Regions from separate parts of the Bradyrhizobium sp. USDA 4532 genome, predicted to be linked through region 1. Evidence: predicted binding sites of a transcription regulator. Region 1 holds the regulator's gene; each other region holds the start of a gene.

Region 1 (4,638 bases):
CTGCGACCGGCGGCTTTGCGCTGCGCTACGCCGCCTTCATGCAGGGCCTGCGCGACGCCATCGACGCGCGGATTCGCACCACGCTCGACGGCGACCAGCGCGCGATCGCAACCGCCTTGCTCACCGGCCGGCGCGATGCGATCTCGACGCCGGTCAACGATGCGATGTTCATCTCGGGGCTCGGCCATGTGCTGTCGATCTCCGGCTACCACATGGCCGTGGTCGCCGGCGTCGTGTTCTTCGCGGTGCGCGCGCTGCTCGCGCTGTTTCCGGCGCTGACGGCGGCGCATCCGATCAAGAAATGGGCGGCGGCGGCCGCGCTGGTCGCCGCGGCGTTCTATCTGTTGCTGTCGGGCGCCGAGGTCGCGACGCAGCGGTCGTTCTTCATGACCGCCGTGGTGCTGCTCGCCGTGATCGTCGACCGCCGCGCGATCACCTTCCGGACGCTGGCGGTGGCGGCGCTGATCGTGCTCGCGATCGCGCCGGAGGCGCTGGTGCATCCCAGTTTCCAGATGTCGTTTGCGGCAACGCTCGGGCTGGTGGCGCTGGTGCAGATCGGGCTGCCGAACCTGCTGGCGTCGCCCGACCATTCGACGACCGCGCGCGTCGCGCTGTGGGGCGGCCGGGAGCTCACGATGCTGATACTGGCCTCGCTGGTGGCGGGGCTGGCGACGACGCCCTATGCCGCGTTCCATTTCCACCGCGTGACGCCCTACGGGCTGCTCGCCAACCTCGCGGCGATGCCGGTGGTCTCGGCGGTCGTGATGCCGGCCGGCCTGCTGGGGCTCGTCGCCATGCCGTTCGGCTTCGACGGCGTGTTCTGGGCGATCATGGGTCTTGGCATCGACTGGATGATCCTGGTGACGCAATGGGTCGCCGCACTCCCGGGCGCGGTCGGCCGCATGGCGGCGTTCGGCATCGGGCCGCTGATCGCAGCGAGCGCCGGCATCATCCTGCTCGGGCTGCTGCGCACGCCGCTGCGCTGGTCAGGTGCGGTGCTGCTGCTGGTGGCCTCGGTCTGGGCGCTCAGGGTGCCGCAGCCGGACGTGCTGATCTCGGGCGACGGCCGCAATGTCGCGGTGGCGGTGATGGACGGCTGCATCTGATGCACAGCGCCAAGGATGCATTTTTGGTCAAGGAGTGGCTGGCGGCGGACGCCGACGCGCGCACCGCCACCGATGCGTCGCTCGGCGAGGGCGTCTCGTGCGATGCCGGCGGCTGCGTGACCCAGGGACCAAGCGGCACCTTCGTCGCGCTGGCGACCCGGTCGGAGGCGCTGGCGGACGACTGCGAGCGCGCAGCCCTGATCGTGACGGCGCGGCGGGCGCCGCAGGGCTGCGCGGCATCGGTGATCGATGCCGAGCGGCTGCGCCGCCACGGCGCGCTGGTGCTGCGGCGGAGCAGGGACGGCTACGTCGTCGATGCGGTCAAGCCCGGCGGGATCGACCGGCCGTGGTCGCCGGCGGTTTCCGGCGACGGCGAGAGCGAGACGACGCTACGCGCCCCCGCGCCGCGGCCTGCGGTGGATGCGACGCCGGCCGAGACCGATCTGCAGGGCGATGATTAGCCGTGGTCCGGCAAGGGCGCGCTTGGCAGCTCGAACAGGCCGAGATGGTATTCGTCGGAGTCGGGGCCGGCGTCGGGCTTCTTGACGAGAGTGAAGGAAGCCTCGGGAAATTGCTCCCAGACTTTCAGGTCGTCGGCCGTTACCGTCAGCCAACCGAACCGGAACATGTAGCGGCCCGGTTCCGTGACGCGTCCAGCCTTTTGCCATGTGACCTTATCGACCACCGCGCACGTCCTCCGTACCCGATGATGCGCCAAGGTGCCGGCCGACGCAAATCTCCTTCTGCGCCCCGGAAGCGGGAGTCCGGGGTCGCCCGAAATTGCTTAGGTCATCCGCCGCCGAACAGCTCATTCCGCGGCGACGATGCGCTCAACCCAAAAACAGCGTTGCGAATGCGGAGGGCCGCCGCTCCACAACCTTCGGCTTCTGCTCGACCGGCGGATGCAGCGCCGGCAATTGCAGCACGCTGACGCGCTGTCCCTCGACCAGCTGGGTCACCAGCACATGGCTGCCGTCGGGGAATTCGACCGCGTCATGATGCCGATCGGGCACGTCGGGCTCGACTTCGTTGAACACGCCGACGCGATAGTTCAGCGTCTTGGTCCAGATCCAGCGGCTGTCGTAGCGAACGTTCTCGGCGAAAGCGAGCTCGGTGCCCGGCAGCATGCAGACCGCGACAGTGGGGTCATTCTCCGAAGCAAAGCCGCGGGTCGACGTGCCGCGGAACGTCGTCGTGATCAGCGTCTCTCCGACAATGGCGGGGCGCGATGCCACGGCGTGCAGACTATAGTCACACATCGGATGGCTCCTCATTTCGAGGTAGCGACCCGTGCCTCTCCTTGAGGCATTAGGGCCTCTACCAGAGTGGACGATAGCGAACGAGCGTCTGCTCGTTTCTGGGCGATTGTACGACTGGTCCGAGATCGCTCCGATCACAAACACGCGACGCTGCGCGAGAGGTATCGGAGCGCATCGGGCAGGCCGTACGCTACACTATCATGCAAGGAACGATCCGACGTGTTGCTCGTTCCCGGCCGCCGCAAGTATTTGCAATTCAGTATTTGCGATAAAGGCCGATCAGCTTGCCCTGGATGCGGACCCGGTTCGGCGGCAGGATGCGCACTTCATAGGCGGTGTTGGCCGGCTCGAGCGCGATCGATGCGCCGCGGCGGCGGAAGCGCTTCAGGGTGGCTTCCTCCTCGTCGATCAGCGCCACCACGATGTCGCCGGTATTGGCGACGTCGTTGCGCTGGATCAGCGCCATGTCGCCGTCGAGGATGCCGGCATCGACCATCGAGTCGCCGCGCACCTCGAGCGCATAGTGCTCGCCGGCACCGAGCATGTCGGGCGGCACGCTGATGGTGTGGCTGCGGGTCTGCAGCGCCTCGATCGGCGTACCGGCGGCGATCCGGCCCATCACGGGGACCGCGACCGGACGGTTGCCGTCGTCCTCGGCAATCGGCGGCGTGCTGGCGCGCCGGCCGAGGGTGCCTTCGATGACGCTGGGCGTGAAGCCGCGGCGGCCGTTGCCGCCGCCGGCCGAGAGTTCGGGCAGCTTGATGACCTCGATGGCGCGGGCGCGGTTCGGCAGGCGGCGGATGAAGCCGCGCTCCTCCAGCGCAGTGATCAGGCGGTGGATACCGGACTTCGAGCGCAGGTCGAGCGCATCCTTCATCTCGTCGAAGGAGGGCGGTACGCCGGCCTCTTTCAGACGTTCATTGATGAAACGCAGTAGTTCGTACTGTTTGCGCGTGAGCATCTCGAGTATTCCCCCGGTTGATAGCGTCGTTCGATTCCGAGACTCTTCTGGTGGGGCCTGCAGGCCGGGCCTGACCTCAGGAGCATGTGCTCAATGCACCTGCTTCCATGCAGCTTCCCGAATGTAGACACCAGTACTCGAAACAAATCATGAACGGACACTATATGTTCGATATGTGTTCCGCAACCACTTAATTTCCGGTGAACGTGTCGGGCAACGCACAATCGGCGGGGCGCGAAAACCCTATTCGGGCAGTGTCAGAATCTCGCATTCGCTGCCCTTGACGGCAGCTGCCGCAAACGGCGGACGCACGAGAAGTGCCCGTGCCGCAGCGAGATTCCCGAGCAGCGACGAGTCCTGCTGCGTCACCGGCGTTGCGATCAGCCTGCCGTCCTCGCGCGCTTCGAGCCGCGCACGCAGATAGTCCTCGCGCTGGTCGTTGGCAGCGAGGTCGCGGCCGAGCAGGGCGCTCGCGCGGCGATGACGAATCACTTTCCGGCCGCTCAGCGCCCGAATCAACGGCACCAGGAACAGGAAGGCGCAGACATAGGACGACACCGGATTGCCCGGCAGGCCGATCACCCGCATCGCGCCGAGCCGGCCATGCATCATCGGCTTGCCGGGCCGCATCGCAATCCGCCAGAACGCCATCTCGACCCCCTCGGCTTCCAGCGACCGCTTGACGAGATCGTGGTCGCCGACCGAGGCGCCGCCTGTCGTGATCAGGACATCGGCACCGGCCTCGCGCGCCCGGCGGATGCCCGCCGTGGTCGCCTCCACCGTGTCGGCGGCAACGCCGAGGTCGACGGTCTCGGCGCCTTCGGCGCGCGCCAGCGCCCGCAGCGCGTAGCCGTTGGAATAGACGATCTGGCCGGGACCGGGCTGCGAGCCCGGCATCACCAGCTCGTCGCCGGTCGCCAGCACCGCGACCTTCGGGCGGCGGCGCACCGCAAGTTCCGGATAGTTCATGGCGGCCGCCAGCGACAGCGCGCGGTCGGACAGGCGGCTGCCGCCGGCGAGCAGCACCTCGCCCTCACGGAAGTCGACCCCAGCCGGGCGGATGTGCCGCCCGACGCTGGCGGCCTCCGTGATCGTGATGTGGTCGCCGTCGACGGCGGTGTCCTCCTGGATGATCACCGCGTCGGCGCCATTGGGGATCACGCCGCCGGTGAAGATCCGCACCGCCTCGCCGGCGCCGACCGTCCGCTCGAACGGCCGGCCGGCGGCGACTTCGCCGATCACCTTGAGCCGGGCCTTTAGATCAGCCGCATCGGCGGCGCGCACCGCATAGCCGTCCATCGCCGACATCGGC
Region 2 (4,638 bases), 1.2 Mb from region 1:
CAGGGCCCGAAGATCCGCGTCGGCACCTTGCGCGATGGAAAGATCGCCGCAGTGGCCGGAGAGACCATTCGGTTCGTCTTGTCCGGATCGGAAGGCGACCGAACCGCAATTCCCCTCCCGCATCGGGAGATCTTTGCCGCCGTTGCCCCCGGCCATGACCTTCTGATCGACGACGGCAGGGTCCGCGTTCGCGTTACCGGGCTCGGTGACGATTTCATCGAAGCCAAGGTGATCGTCGGCGGCACGATCTCGAATCACAAGGGCGTCAATCTGCCGGGTACGGTCCTCGATCTTTCACCGCTGACCGCGAAGGATCGCCTCGATCTGGAGTTCGGCCTGAAACTTGGCGTGGATTGGGTTGCGCTGTCGTTCGTGCAGAAGCCCTCGGATATCATCGAGGCGAGAGGCCTCGTCGGGGACCGCGCTGGCCTGATGGCCAAGATCGAGAAGCCGGCAGCGCTCGAACGGATCGACGATATCATCCAGCTGTGCGACGCCATCATGGTTGCGCGGGGAGATCTCGGCGTCGAAATCCCGCATGAGGACGTGCCGGGGCGCCAGAAGGAGCTGGTGCGGGCCTGCCGTCTCGCGGTGAAGCCCGTGATCGTCGCCACGCAAATGCTGGACTCGATGGTCGCGGCCCCGACGCCGACACGTGCGGAAGTCTCCGATGTTGCGACCGCCATCTATGACGGCGCAGACGCCGTGATGCTGTCGGCGGAGTCCGCGACAGGCCGATATCCGCGCGAGGCGGTCGAGATGATGGACCGCATTATCCGCAGCACCGAACAACACAAGATGTACCGCTCGATCGTCGAGGCGACCCAGCCCGGCGAAGAGCAAACGCCACCGCATGCCGTGGCAACGGCGGCGGCCGATCTCGCCTCCGTGGTTCACGCCGCAGCCATTGTGGCCTATACGTCGAGCGGCACCACGGCCGCACGCGTCGCGCGGAAGCGGCCGAGCCGCCCGATCCTCGCCATCACCCCAAGCCGCGAAGTGTCCCGCCGCCTGTGCCTGCTTTGGGGGGCTCACAGCGTGCTTTCCGACGACGTTCAGAGCTATGAGGAGATGGTCGAGCGCGCAACAACATTCGCGCATGCAGAGCAGTTTGCATCGAGTCGCGATCTGCTGGTCGTGGTCGCCGGCATTCCCTTTGGACAAGCGGGAACAACCAACAATCTACGGGTCGTATCGCTGCCCTGAGAGAACCGTCGGCCCGAGCGATTGCATCATCAGCGCACCGCGCGGCGAGGTGAACGCGGCGGTCGCGCGCATCCCGATCGCCTAGGTCAGCATCGAGATGATCGACTGAAGCTGATCGGATGCCGACGTCACGAGCCCGTCGAACGATGTCTGGCCGTGAGCTGCGGCTCGCAGAATGCATTCCGCAACAGCGGCCTTGAGACCGAACACGGATTGATCCGCCGGCACGCTTGCCATGACCGCATCCAACGCTTCGCGCATCGTCTGGATCAGTTCGGCGCTGTACTTCATGGCTGTCCCTCCGCCGCCTCAAAATAAGCCGGTCGTACGGGGTCGCCACTCACAAGCGCGCGATTCCAAATTGCCTTTTCTTAATGCAGTGACGGATACGTGAACCGGCGAACGCTAGAGATCTCTCTCGGCAAGCTTGCGAAACGCGTCGGGCACCGAATGAACCGCCTCCAGCGCCGCTGAACCATATCCGATCGCCTCCCAGCCAAAGCGATCGCGGATCTTGTCGATCGCACGGTCCGCCGCCCAGCGGGCCATCCCTGTCGGACTTCCAGGCCGAAGCGCTTCGTCCTCCAGTCCGAGTGGAAGCTCCAGTGCAAGATCCCAATGCTCCTCGAGATGCGAAACCGAGATCGCCAGCAGCGAGATGATCTTCTCGCCGGGATGGTCGGCAAGAGCAGCGCGCACGAGATTCTCGGCGAGCCGGGCCAGGACGATGGTCGTGCACACCGGCGCATCGATCGTCATCGAGCGCGTCACCGACTTCAGGTCGGCGAAACGGACGCGCACCGTCACGGTTCGTCCAGGCCGTGATTTCGCCCGAAGCCGCGTGGCGACGCGGTCGGCGAGATGAAGCAGCGTGGGCCGGATGACTTGCTCGATCGCAGGCTTTCGGCCAAGCGCCGATTGTGCCCCCGCCGATCGCGCGCGCCGGTGTGGCTTGAGCTGTCGCGGATCGCGATTCCAGGCCAGCGCGGCGAGTTTCTCGCCCGCTGCCGGACCGAGCAAGTGCGTCAGCGACCGTTCCGACAATTTGGCGAGCTGACCGATCGTCGCGACGCCGATCGCATCCAACCGCATCCTGGTGACTGGCCCTACTCCCCACATCAACTCAACCGGCAATTCGTGAAGGAAGCTCAGCTCGGCGTCGGGATCAACGACGACAAGTCCGTCGGGCTTTGCGACCTGCGAGGCGATCTTCGCCAGATGCTTGGTGCGGGCGACGCCGACCGAGATCGGAAGGCCGAGCTCGCTGCGTACGCGCCACCGGATCGACGCGGCTATTTCGGCAGGCGTTCCGAACAGGTGAGTGCAGCCGGCAACGTCCGCAAACGCCTCGTCGATCGAAATTCGCTCGACCAGCGGCGTGAAGTCGCCGATCACCTTGATGGCCGCGTCACCCAGCCGCTGGTAATCGCTGAAATGGCCGCCGACGAAAACCAGTTGCGGGCACAGTTGGCGCGCTTCCCGCCCCGACATGCCGCCATGCACTCCGAAGGCCTTGGCCTCATACGACGCCGCCAGCACAACCCCGCCCCCGACGGCGATCGGCTTGCCGCGCAGCGACGGCTCGAGCAGCTGCTCGACCGATGCGTAAAATGCATCCAGGTCCGCATGAAGGATGGTGGCTGCGGCTGCCATCTCGACCCGTTCATCCCTGACCTGACCGAAGCCGCCCGTCTCCGGACGTGGAAATTGACAATAGAACAAAATAGGAACATTTTGGAATCGAGTCAATCCAGCACGCGTCGTCACGGCCGCTGGCGCAGCGAACGAGCTAGGTTCGTCAACGCGCGCTGCCACTGCGCGCGCCGCGCGAGGGGCCTGCCGGCGCTCCCTTCAGCCGGCTTCGCCCGATCGCCCCCGATCTCGGTCCGCGGGAGATCGAAGCGGGAGTTGCTGCGAGGCATCAACGCGAGGCACATCGGCGGATCGTTCGAGTGCATGACGGCGGCCTCTGCCGCACGCAGCTTGCGCGTATTGCCGCACCAGCTCACTCATCAGCCGGCTGACTTTGCCGCGCAGGGCTTTTCGGGTAGATATTTTGCAATGACCGACCAATCCCATCAGGTGGACTTCCAAGCTGCGGCCCACCTTTACAAATGGCCTTCTCTCAACAACTCGAGGCGAGAGGATCGCGCGCCCTATATGGTCGTCAATGGAACGCTCGACCAATGCATTCGGGATTTCATGGGCAAGCCCGAGAAGACGCGACATCTTTACGAGATCCGGACCAAGTCGCAGCCTCCCCTCGTTCCCGACGTGCTGTCACCCGAGCATGTGATCGAGCTTTCCAGGCTTCGCGAGTTTCTCTGAGACGCGCAACGAAGGCGATCCCGACGCGTGTCTTTTGCGGGCCGACTTATCCCTCTCGTAGGTCTGGTGCCGGATTGTTTGCCCCTTGGCGAGCCGGTACACTTGCCTGACTCCCTGACCGACCGACGTCCGCGCCGACATGATTGATCCGCTTCGACCCCGCTGAGGCTCGCACGTCGCCTGCAGGGGAGCGGAACGGCGGCACGGCCGGTTGAGGAGCATCGCGAGGCGCCGCATGAGGTTCAATCTGGCGATCCTGAGTGTGCTGGCCGCAAGGCCCGGGCAGCGGATCGCGATCGACGAGGTAAGCCGCGAGGTCAAGCGCATGATCGCGGCCGGCGATGAAGCCACACAGTCGAAGCGGCCGTCCGAGCTTGGCGACGCCGACGTCTTCCAATCGGGATGGGCATCGATCAACGACGCGGGCCTGCAGATCACCGATTCGGGACTCTCGCTGTGGCGCTCGCTTGAAGCCGTCCGCATCGAACACGGACCCGATCGACAGGAAACGGAACGATTGGACGCCGCTGTGGCCGACACGCGCCATTACGTTGCGGATACTGCGATCGACCGTCCCGACGACGTTGATCTCGAGCTCCCCGGCATGACGCGCGAGGACCACGATGGCCGCCAGCCATCCGGCGCGGGCCGTTCGACTACTGCTCCCGGCATCCCCTCGGCGCACTCTCCGGTCGTCCCGGCGCCTGCACTCGGCGCCTTTCAAGAGGCGAACCGGGTGGTGGCTGCGCGGCTGTCCGGTCTGGTCAGCTTGCTCGGCACGATCAAGCCGAAATTCGCCGCCGCGCGGCGACGGCGACCCGCGGAGGATGTCGGGGATCGTCGTGCCGATCGTCGAGGCGGATTGACGGGGCTCGCGGTGGCATGCCTCAGCCTGATCTCGGTCGTCGCCTGCGTTGCCGCCGCGATTGCACTTGGTCAGCTCTCTTCGCTGAAGTCGGACATTACCGCGTTGCGACGCGAGATCGCGCCGCTGAGGGAACGCCTCACCAGACTCGAACAGGTCGAAGTCGCAAGACGCGATGCCGCCCAGCAGCAAGATGCGCAAGACAGGGCCGAGGCGGAAAAGAAGCTGGCTGACGGCGC
Region 3 (4,638 bases), 1.7 Mb from region 1:
CGCCGCCAGGTGAATTGATGCGGCGGACCGTCGGGCACGGTCGCGAACGGCACCTTGATCGGTTCGGGCTGCTCGAATAGCCGCAAGGGACGCAGCGGTGGTTCGCTCGCAACGTGCTCCGGCCAGGCGGCGGCGCTGGCCGCGGCCAGATGATGCTGCGCCGGCAGCGCGAGCGCCGATCGTTCGGGGATGTGGCTCTCCAGCGGCAGATGCACGACGACGCGTTTTCCGCCGATGCGGGCGGCGATGCGGTCGATCAGCGCCGAGAGCTCGTCATTGTCGTGTATGGTGGCGTCGAGATCGCGCTGCTGCTGTACCACGATCTCGGTACGCCCTGCGGCGAGGCGAATGAGATCGAAGCCGAAGCCGGGATCGAGCGGATCATTCAGCGCATCGAGCCGCTCGCGGAACAGGCGATCGATCATCTCGGGCCGCGTCACCGGACGCCCGGTCTCGACCATGATCGCGCGCACCGCACCGTCAGTGCGGAAGAAGCTCGCTTCCAGCTGCCGCGCACCTTTGCCCTGCTTGTCCATCGCCGCAACCAGCATCTTGGCAAGGCTTGAGAGCGTCAGCGCGATCACGGTGTCGGTCGCGATCGGCTCGGGGAAACGCTTCTCGACGATGTAATCGGGCAGCGGCTTGCGCGGGCTGATCGGGGCATCGCCCTGCCCGAGCGCGTGGCTGAGCAAGGTGGTGAAGGCCGCACCGAACCGCGCCGAGATTTCATGCGGCGCGCGCGAGGCGACATCGCCGATGGTCTTCAAGCCGGCGCGGCGCAGGCCGGTGGTGACAGCGGCATCGGCACCGAGCGCCGACACCGGCAGCGGGCCGACCGCCGCCGCTTCCTCGCTATCGGGGACAATCTTGCCCGAGGCGGTGCGCGTCAGCGTACGCGCCGCGATCGAGGTGCCGGCAATCGCCGCGCTGACGGCAAAGCCTCGCCGGCTCAGCGCCCCCGTCACGGTCTGCAGCAGCGCGCGCTCGCCGCCGAACAGATGCGCGCAGCCGGTGATGTCGAGAAACAGACCGTAAGGCAAATCGAGCGCGACCAGCGGCGTGAAGCGATCGCACCAGTCGGCGATGTCGTTCAGCGTCTTCAGATCGGCGGCGGGATCGGCATCATAGACCGTGAGCTCCGGACAGATCGCCCGCGCATTGGCGAGCGGCAGCCCGATCGACAGCCCGGCGCGCACCGCGGCCTCGTCGATCGCGTGCAGCAGGATGGCGTTGTGGTCTTTTGCGACGACGACGCTGGGGAGTTCTGCTTTCTTCGCCTCTCCCGCTTGCGGGAGAGGGAGCCCTGCCACCTCCCGTGCATCAGCTTGCGAGGCGATGTCCTGCGCGAGCTTGCGCTTGATGCGGTCGATGGGCAGGCGTGGCAGCCACAGGCTGAGGATACGCCGACGGTTCACTGAATTGGCACTCATCACATTTCCATTCCATGATCCATCGCCCGACCGGGCCATGACGATTGCGCACGAGTTCGGCCTCGAAGGACGGCGCGCCCCACACGCTCGCGGCATTGCCCGGCGGCGAATGCGCCGCGCGCACGATCCAGCGCGTCTCCGCGGTCGAGGGGATCGGGGTTGCCGCGATCCGCAGCACCAGCGCGGTGACGCCGGAGGCCTGCGCGGCCAGGGTCAATTTGCGGCTGGCGACGAGATCGAGCTGGCGCGCCTGGCCCCAGACCTCGAGCACGACCGCGCCGAGCGCATCGCAGGCGAGCGCGTCGGCCGCGGCGCGCAGGCCGCTATCGACATCGGCAGCGCGCACCGTGACCAAGAGGCGCGGATCGAGGCCGAGCTCGGCAAGCCCGCGCATCGATAGCGCGCCGTTTTCGCGATCGGAAAAATCCTGCCGCACCCAGACCAGCGGCTTGCGTGCCGACAGCCGTCCGGCGAGCCCCGCAATGAAGCCGGTCGCCGCGCCGCCTTGATGGCCGGCCGCGAACACCTCGTGCAATGCCGCCGGCGCAAGCCCGCCGCGCAGCATCGCATCCGCGCCGGCGTGTCCGAGCGCGACGCGGTTCGGCATCGCCGCATCCGATGGCGCCTCGATGCGCGCGATGCTGCCGCGCAGAGACGCAAGCGTACCCATGCGTGCGGCGGCGCATGATCCGCCAAAGTGTGAGCGGTTTGGCGACAAGATCATGCGCCTTTCTTAAAAAAGAGGAGCGCGATCGGACGCAAAACCGGCGACCACTTTTGCTGATCGCGCTCCGGCATATGCGCCGCTCCTTCCAACCAAAATTTGAGGCCGTCACTGGTCTGAACAGAGAACCAGGGACTGGCTCATTTGTTCATGATATGTTCTAATATAAAGCTAACAGGGCCCGCGGAGTCAATCGGATTGGTGAACTCATCGATTCATGAGTGGAATCAATGGGATTCAGCAGCCGCCGAACCGGACAGGCCCTGATCTTCCGCAAGTCAGGCACGCAGGCCCCGAAAATGACGGCGTGACGGAAACGGAGCAATCGCATGCGCATCATCGTGCTCGACAACGACACCGATTTCGAGGGCTGGCGCAAGGCCGCGCGGCGATTGGCGCTGAACGATGTGAAGCCCGCGGAGATCACATGGACCGTACGCAGCGACGACGAATTGTCGTCGGCATCCTGCGTGAATGAATTGCCGGATACGCCGCAGGCGCGGTTCAATGTGTCGGCCAAATTCGTCGAGCTCGCAAAGGCCGCGATCCTGCATCGCAGTGACGAACGCTTTGCCCTGCTCTATCGCCTGCTGTGGCGGCTGCGCAGCCGTCACGATCTGCTCAGTGCGACCGATGATCCCGATATCGCCGAGGTCCACGCGATGGCGCGCGCGGTCTATGTCGATATCGACAGGATGCATGCGCATCTGCGCTTCCGCGAGATCGGCCGCGAGCGGACGGCTCATTACGTCGCATGGTTCGAGCCGGAGCATCACATCGTCGAGCTTGCCGCGCCGTTCTTCGCCGGCCGCTTCGCCGACATGCCGTGGTCGATCCTGACCCCCGACGTCTGCGCACATTGGGACGGGCACGCGATCTCGATCACGCCGGGCGTCGCCAAATCCGAAGTGCCGACCGAGGACCGGCTCGAGGAGGCCTGGCGGCGTCACGACAACGGCCGCTTCAATCCCGCACGGCTGAAAGTGATGGAGATGCCGCAAGCCTATTGGAGGAACCTGCCCGAGGACTCGATCATTAAGCCTCTGATCGAAGACGCAATGCGCATGACCAGCGGCCCCTTCATCGCACGCAAGGCGGCCGAGCCGCAGAAGCGGCAGGATACGCCGATGCCCCGCAAGCAAGTTCAAGGCAAGCAAGTTCAAGGCAGGCAAGCTCACGACACCATCGCGGCCTTGCGCGAGGAGGCCGCCGATTGCCGCGCCTGCCCGCTGTGGAAAGACGCAACCCAGACCGTGTTCGGCGAGGGACCGCAAAGCGCAACGCTGATGCTGGTCGGCGAGCAGCCCGGCGACAAGGAAGATCTCGCAGGCCACCCCTTCGTCGGACCGGCCGGCCAGATGCTCGATCGAGCGCTGCAGGAAGCCGGCATCGATCGCCGCAAGGTCTATGTCACCAATGCAGTGAAGCACTTCAAATTCGTGCCGCGCGGCAAGATCCGGCTGCACCAGAAGCCGAGCACACCGGAGATCCGCGCCTGCCGCCAGTGGTATGAGCGCGAGCTCGCCACCATCAAGCCGGACCTCGTGATGGCGCTCGGCGCCACCGCGGCGCAGAGCGTGCTCGGCAAGATCACGCCGATCAACAAGAACCGCGGCCATCTGATCGACCACGACGGAACCAAGGTGCTCGTCACTGTGCACCCGTCCTATCTGTTGCGGCTGCCGGATGAAAAAGCCAAGGCGCTGGAATATCAGCGCTTTATCGACGACCTGAAAATCGCCGCACATCAGTTGCGCAGATCAGTCGATGCAGCTTGAGTTCCGTAAAACCAGCGGAACCTGAGGAACCACATCGCAACGAGAAATTGTTCTAAGCCGCGGACAAATACCTACAACCTTTAATTGATCCGTGGTAGGGTAGCATGTTCCGCAGGTATCGGGCGTCATGTTCACGCCATGACGTACCCTGAGGCGGGCGCGCTGCGCGGTTTGCTAGCCCCGATCGTGCGGCGCGCCACCTCATCTCTCAATCCCCCTCCCTCATTTCGCAACCTTCCACTCGCAGGCGCCCGCCGAATTCTCCGGCTGCCCGGCCGGCCGGATGCCGGTGTGATGTCCTCCGCACATTGTCTCGTCCCGCGAAACGCAGGCCAGAGGTTTCCGTCGCGATCGGCAATCCCTTTTTGCTGAAGATTGCCACGAGGCCGCGAAGGCACGTGCGCGCTCAATGCGTTGCACAAAACTTCGGCTCGATGTCCACCGCCACGGGAGACCGCGCGTCTCGCGGGCCGGATTTCAATTGCTTGTCATATGCATCGATCAAAATCGGGAGCATTGGGACAGGAGTTTACCATGAGCGATATGGCGTTACCCGGCTCGATCGAGCCCGCCCTGAAAAAGGGTCCGGACCTCGACAAGGGCTTTCATCCTCTCACCGGGGTTATCTATTTGGGCGTGGTTGCGGCCGCGCTGCTGTTCGTTGCCTACAGCATCTATGCCGATGTCGACGCCACCGGCACGCGCA
Region 4 (4,638 bases), 5.4 Mb from region 1:
GTGTCATCGCCTGGATGCGCGGGTAATGACACCGCGCTGTTTCTTGAGTTGCGACCCATCCTCATCGTCGTCCTGGCGAAGGCCAGGACCCATAATCACTGGCCTTGCTTGTCGGATGGATCGTGGCCTCGACATCGCGCAACAATTCGCATTTGGGGTAATGGGTCCTGGCTTTCGCCAGGACGACGCGCGGAGAGAGTGGTTCCGCCGCTTCCCCGCTGAATTACGAACGCCTCTGGAATACAGGGCGGATTCACCCGGTCAAGCCGGGCTACAGGCGACTAAACCCTGACCGGCCCCAGCTCGTCGAAATGCCCGCGCCGCTGCAGCCAGGCGAGCAGGATCAGGCTCGGGATCGCGACCAGCACGCAGATCACGAAGAACATCTGCCAGCCGACGGCCTTGGCGACATAACCGGCGCCTGACGACAGATAGGTGCGGCCGACCGCGGCGAGCGCCGTGAGCAGCGCGTACTGGGTCGCGGTGTGCAGCGGATTGCGGCACAGCGCCGACAAATAGGCGACGAAGATCACGGTGCCGATCGCGCTGGTGAAATTCTCCGCGGTGATCGCAAGCGCGAGCGCCCATTGATCGACGCCGACATGGGCGAGCCAGGAGAATGAGAGATTGGCGACCGCCTGCAGCACGCCGCCGATCCAGAGGCTAGTCGCGAGCGAATAGCGCCGCGCCACGAAGCCGCCGGCAAAGCCGCCGATCAGGGTCGCGGCAAGGCCGACGCCTTTCACGATCGCCGCGTAATCGACCTTGGAAAAGCCGATGTCGATCACGAACGGCGCGGTCATGGTGCCTGAAAACGCGTCGGTGAACTTGAACAGCACCACAAAGGCGAGCGCCGCGAAGGCGTCCTTGCGGCTGAGGAACTCGGAGAACGCGCCGAGCGCGGCATGTAGCACGCGTTCGGCCGGGTTCTGCGCATGCGTCGCCGCCTCCGCGCCCTTCGATTGCGTCGGCTCGGTCGCCGCAAGCGCGGTGACGATGCCGATCACGACCAGCGCGGCCATCACCACGTAGCCCCACATCCAGGCCGACAGGCGCACGAGGCCAGCGGACTCGAAGCCGCTGACGATGAACAGCGCGCCTGCGGTCGAGACCAGCATGCCGACGCGGTACGCCGCGACATAGGACGCCATGCCGGCGGCCTGCTCGCTTTCAGGCAGGCTTTCGACGCGGAAGGCATCGACCACGATGTCCTGCGTCGACGATGCGGTTGCGACCAGCAGCGCGGCGAAGGCCGCGAACCACGGCGATCGCGCCGGATCGGCCATCGCCAGCACCAGGATCGCCGCGATCAGCAGCAGCTGCGAGAACAGCAGCCAGCCGCGGCGGCGGCCGAACATCTGCGTGAACAGCGGAACATGCAGCGCGTCGACCAGCGGCGCCCAGAGGAATTTCAGCGTGTAGGGCGTGCCGATCAGCGCCAGCAGCCCGATGGTGCCGAGATCGACCCCGGCCTCCTTCATCCAGACCTGCAGCGTCGAGCCCGACAGTGCCAGCGGCAGCCCCGAGGAGAAGCCCAGCAGCAGCACGATCAGCACCCGCGGCTGCAGATACACCGCAAAACTGTCGCGCCAGGAGGTGGCGGCGGGGGGATTCTTTTCCGATTGGGTCGCGGTCACTTCGGGCGCGGTCATGTCCCTCTGTTAGCAGATTCGACCGCAGCTGCCTTGGCTCCCTCTCCCCGCTCTTTCGCGGGGAGAGGGTTGGGGTGAGGGGCTTTCTCAGCGAATTATGACGGGTGCAATGTGCGGAAGCTCCCCCTCACCCGAAATTCGCGCGATGCGCGAATTTCGACCTCTCCCCGCAAGCGGGGCGAGGTGGCTACTCCCCTGCCTGCAGCTTGCGCGGGGCGGGGAACAGGTCGGGGGCGGGCTTGACGAAGCGGGGGACCTCGATCGGGGTCTCGGACTTGCTGAAGTCGAGTTCCTCGATCCGGCCGGCGCGTTTCTCGATCTTGTCGGCGGAGATCAGGATCTGCCTGACGTCCTCGTTCACCTGGCCGAAATGGGTCTGCAGCTTGAGCACGCGATCGCGCAGGCGGCCGAGGTCGTCGCCGAGATGCATCACCTCGTTGCGGATCTGGTCGGCGGCGTCGCGGATGCGGGCGTCCTTCAGGATCTGCTGCATCACCTGGATCGCCAGCATCAAGAGCGAGGGCGATACCAGCACGACGCGCGCGCGATAGGCCTTCTGGATCACGTCGTCGAAGCCGTCATGGATCTCGGCATAGACCGATTCCGACGGCACGAACATCAGCGCGGTGTCCTGGGTCTCGCCAGGGATCAGGTACTTCTCCGCGATGTCGCTGACATGCTTCAGCACGTCGGCGCGCAGCCGCTGGCTGGCGAATTTGCGCTCCTCGTCGCTGCGCGCATCGTGCAGCGCGGTCATGGCCTCGAGCGGGAATTTCGCGTCGATGCAGAGCGGGCGCTGGTCGGGCAGAAACACCACGCAGTCCGGCCGCTTGCCCGACGTCAGCGTGTACTGGAACTCGAACGAGCCCTTCGGCATGCCGTCCTGGACGATCGCCTCCATCCGCGCCTGGCCGAAGGCGCCGCGCGATTGCTTGTTGGCGAGCACGTCGCGCAGCGTCGTCACCTGGGTGGTGAGCTCGTTGAGGTTCTTGTGGGCGTGGTCGATGATGCCGAGCCGCTCGTGCAGCACGCGCAGCGAATCCATCGTGTTGCGGGTCGATTGCTCCATCGACTGGCCGACCCGGTGGGTCACCGAATCGAGCCGCTCGTTGACGGCGCGGGCCATCTCGGCCTGGCGGCCGGCCAGCGCCTGCGCCATAGTATCAACCTTGGCATCGACCCGCCCGGAGGATTCGCTCTGGGCCCGCAGCATGTCGGCGAGGCGCTCCTCCAGTTCGTCGGCGCGGATGGCCTGGGCCATTGCGAGTTCCGCGCCGCGCCGGCTGGCGCGTGCGATCACCACCGCAATGGCGAACAGCAGGATCAGCGCCAGCGCCCCAAGGCCGATCAAGGCGTCGGAGACACGGACGGGAAGGTCGCCAATCGTGAGGAGAATCTCGTTCATGCCGGCAGTTGTAGCCGATTCGCGGCCAGGTGCGAACGAAGAGGGAACGTTTAAGGCAAATGCATTCCTGATTTTCCGGGTTAATGCGGGGTGAAGAAACGTGGTTAAGGTTGTCCTAACGGGTTCCTGAGCGCATTGACCCCATGAAGTCAGCAGCTTAAATCGCCGCCATGGCATTAAGAGAAATTATCATCCTGCCGGACAAGCAGTTGCGGCTGGTGTCGAAACCGATCGAGAAGGTGACGCCGGAGATCCGCAAGCTGGCCGACGACATGCTCGAGACCATGTATGACGCGCCCGGCATTGGGCTCGCGGCGATTCAGGTCGCGCAGCCGCTGCGGCTGATCACCATGGATCTCGCCAAGCGCGACGAGAACGGCGAGACCACGGCGAAGCCGCGCGTCTTCATCAATCCGGAGATCATTGCGCGTTCGGAAGAACTGTCGGTGTACGAAGAGGGCTGCCTGTCGATCCCCGAATATTACGAGGAGGTCGAGCGGCCGGCGCGGGTGCGCGTGCGATTCACCGATCTCGACGGCACGGTGCATGAGGAGGATGCGGAAGGGCTCTACGCCACCTGCATCCAGCACGAAATCGATCATCTCAACGGCGTGCTGTTCGTGGATTATCTGTCGAAACTGAAGCGCGACCGCGTGTTCAAGAAATTCGAGAAGGCCGCCAAGCGCGCGGCGGAGTAGGCGCGGTCGCTTTCCCGGACGCGTCATGGCCGGGCTTGACCCGGCCATCCACGTCTTGCTTCGCTGTCGCCGAAAACGTGGATGCCCGGGGCTTCTTGTGCGAAGACGCGCTTCGCGCTTAAGCACTCCAACTGCTACCGAGCCTGTCTAATGCCTCTCCGCCTGATCTTCATGGGCACGCCCGATTTCGCGGTGCCGACGCTGCTGGAGCTCGTAGCCCATGGCCATGAGGTCGTGGCGGTCTACACCCGCGGGCCGAAGCCGGGCGGGCGGCGCGGCCTGCAATTGCAGCCGACGCCGGTCGAGCAGGAGGCGCGCCGCCTCGGCATTCCCGTGCTGACGCCGAAGACCCTCAAGACCTCGGAAGCGCTCGAGGAGTTTCGCGCGCATGACGCGGATGCCGCCGTCGTCGTCGCCTATGGCATGATCCTGCCGCAAGCCATTCTCGACGCGCCGAAGCTCGGCTGCTTCAACCTGCATGCCTCGCTGCTGCCGCGCTGGCGCGGCGCCGCGCCGATCAACCGCGCCATCATGGCTGGCGATGCCGCGAGCGGCGTGATGGTGATGAAGATGGATGTCGGCCTCGACACCGGGGACGTCGCGATGGCCGAGCGGTTGCCGATATCGGACAGCATGACGGCATCCGATCTGCACGACGCGCTGGCGCCGCTCGGTGCCGACCTGATGGTGCGCGCGATGGCGGCGCTCGGGCGCGGCGGCTTGCAACTGACGAAGCAGAGCGAGGACGGCGTCACCTATGCGGCCAAGATCGAGAAGGCCGAGGCGCGGATCGACTGGACACAGCCGGCGCATATGGTGCTGCGGCACATTCACGGGCTCTCGCCGTTTCCCGGCGCCTGGTGCGAGCTTGCCGGCGAAGGCG

What was found. The regulator LexA, encoded in region 1, represses DNA repair genes until DNA is damaged. The targets are predictions, from matches to a motif close to TGTTCNNNNTGTGTTCNG.
Region 2: a site for LexA is predicted at 2,921-2,938, ahead of dinB (DNA polymerase IV). Genes of this name have one in related genera too.
Region 3: a site for LexA is predicted at 2,300-2,317, ahead of J2R76_RS14180 (ImuA family protein). Genes of this name have one in related genera too.
Region 4: a site for LexA is predicted at 3,089-3,106, ahead of J2R76_RS30545 (DNA recombination protein RmuC). Genes of this name have one in related genera too.

Annotation. Positions count from the first base shown of each region.
Region 1 covers NZ_JALJZN010000001.1:1,292,089-1,296,726, forward strand. The annotation lists partial or broken gene J2R76_RS06260 (ComEC/Rec2 family competence protein) at 1-1,567, shown strand, start outside; gene J2R76_RS06265 (hypothetical protein) at 1,564-1,791, opposite strand; gene J2R76_RS06270 (hypothetical protein) at 1,937-2,365, opposite strand; gene lexA (transcriptional repressor LexA) at 2,622-3,326, opposite strand; gene glp (gephyrin-like molybdotransferase Glp) at 3,570-4,638, opposite strand, start outside.
Region 2 covers NZ_JALJZN010000001.1:2,508,420-2,513,057, forward strand. The annotation lists gene pyk (pyruvate kinase) at 1-1,206, shown strand, start outside; gene J2R76_RS12235 (hypothetical protein) at 1,288-1,497, opposite strand; gene dinB (DNA polymerase IV) at 1,612-2,859, opposite strand; gene J2R76_RS12245 (hypothetical protein) at 3,115-3,534, shown strand; gene J2R76_RS12250 (hypothetical protein) at 3,860-4,638, shown strand, end outside.
Region 3 covers NZ_JALJZN010000001.1:2,957,860-2,962,497, forward strand. The annotation lists gene J2R76_RS14175 (DNA polymerase Y family protein) at 1-1,430, opposite strand, end outside; gene J2R76_RS14180 (ImuA family protein) at 1,321-2,100, opposite strand; gene J2R76_RS14185 (UdgX family uracil-DNA binding protein) at 2,484-3,932, shown strand; gene J2R76_RS14190 (inorganic phosphate transporter) at 4,467-4,638, shown strand, end outside.
Region 4 covers NZ_JALJZN010000001.1:6,646,913-6,651,550, forward strand. The annotation lists gene J2R76_RS30540 (AmpG family muropeptide MFS transporter) at 282-1,652, opposite strand; gene J2R76_RS30545 (DNA recombination protein RmuC) at 1,840-3,057, opposite strand; gene def (peptide deformylase) at 3,228-3,755, shown strand; gene fmt (methionyl-tRNA formyltransferase) at 3,906-4,638, shown strand, end outside.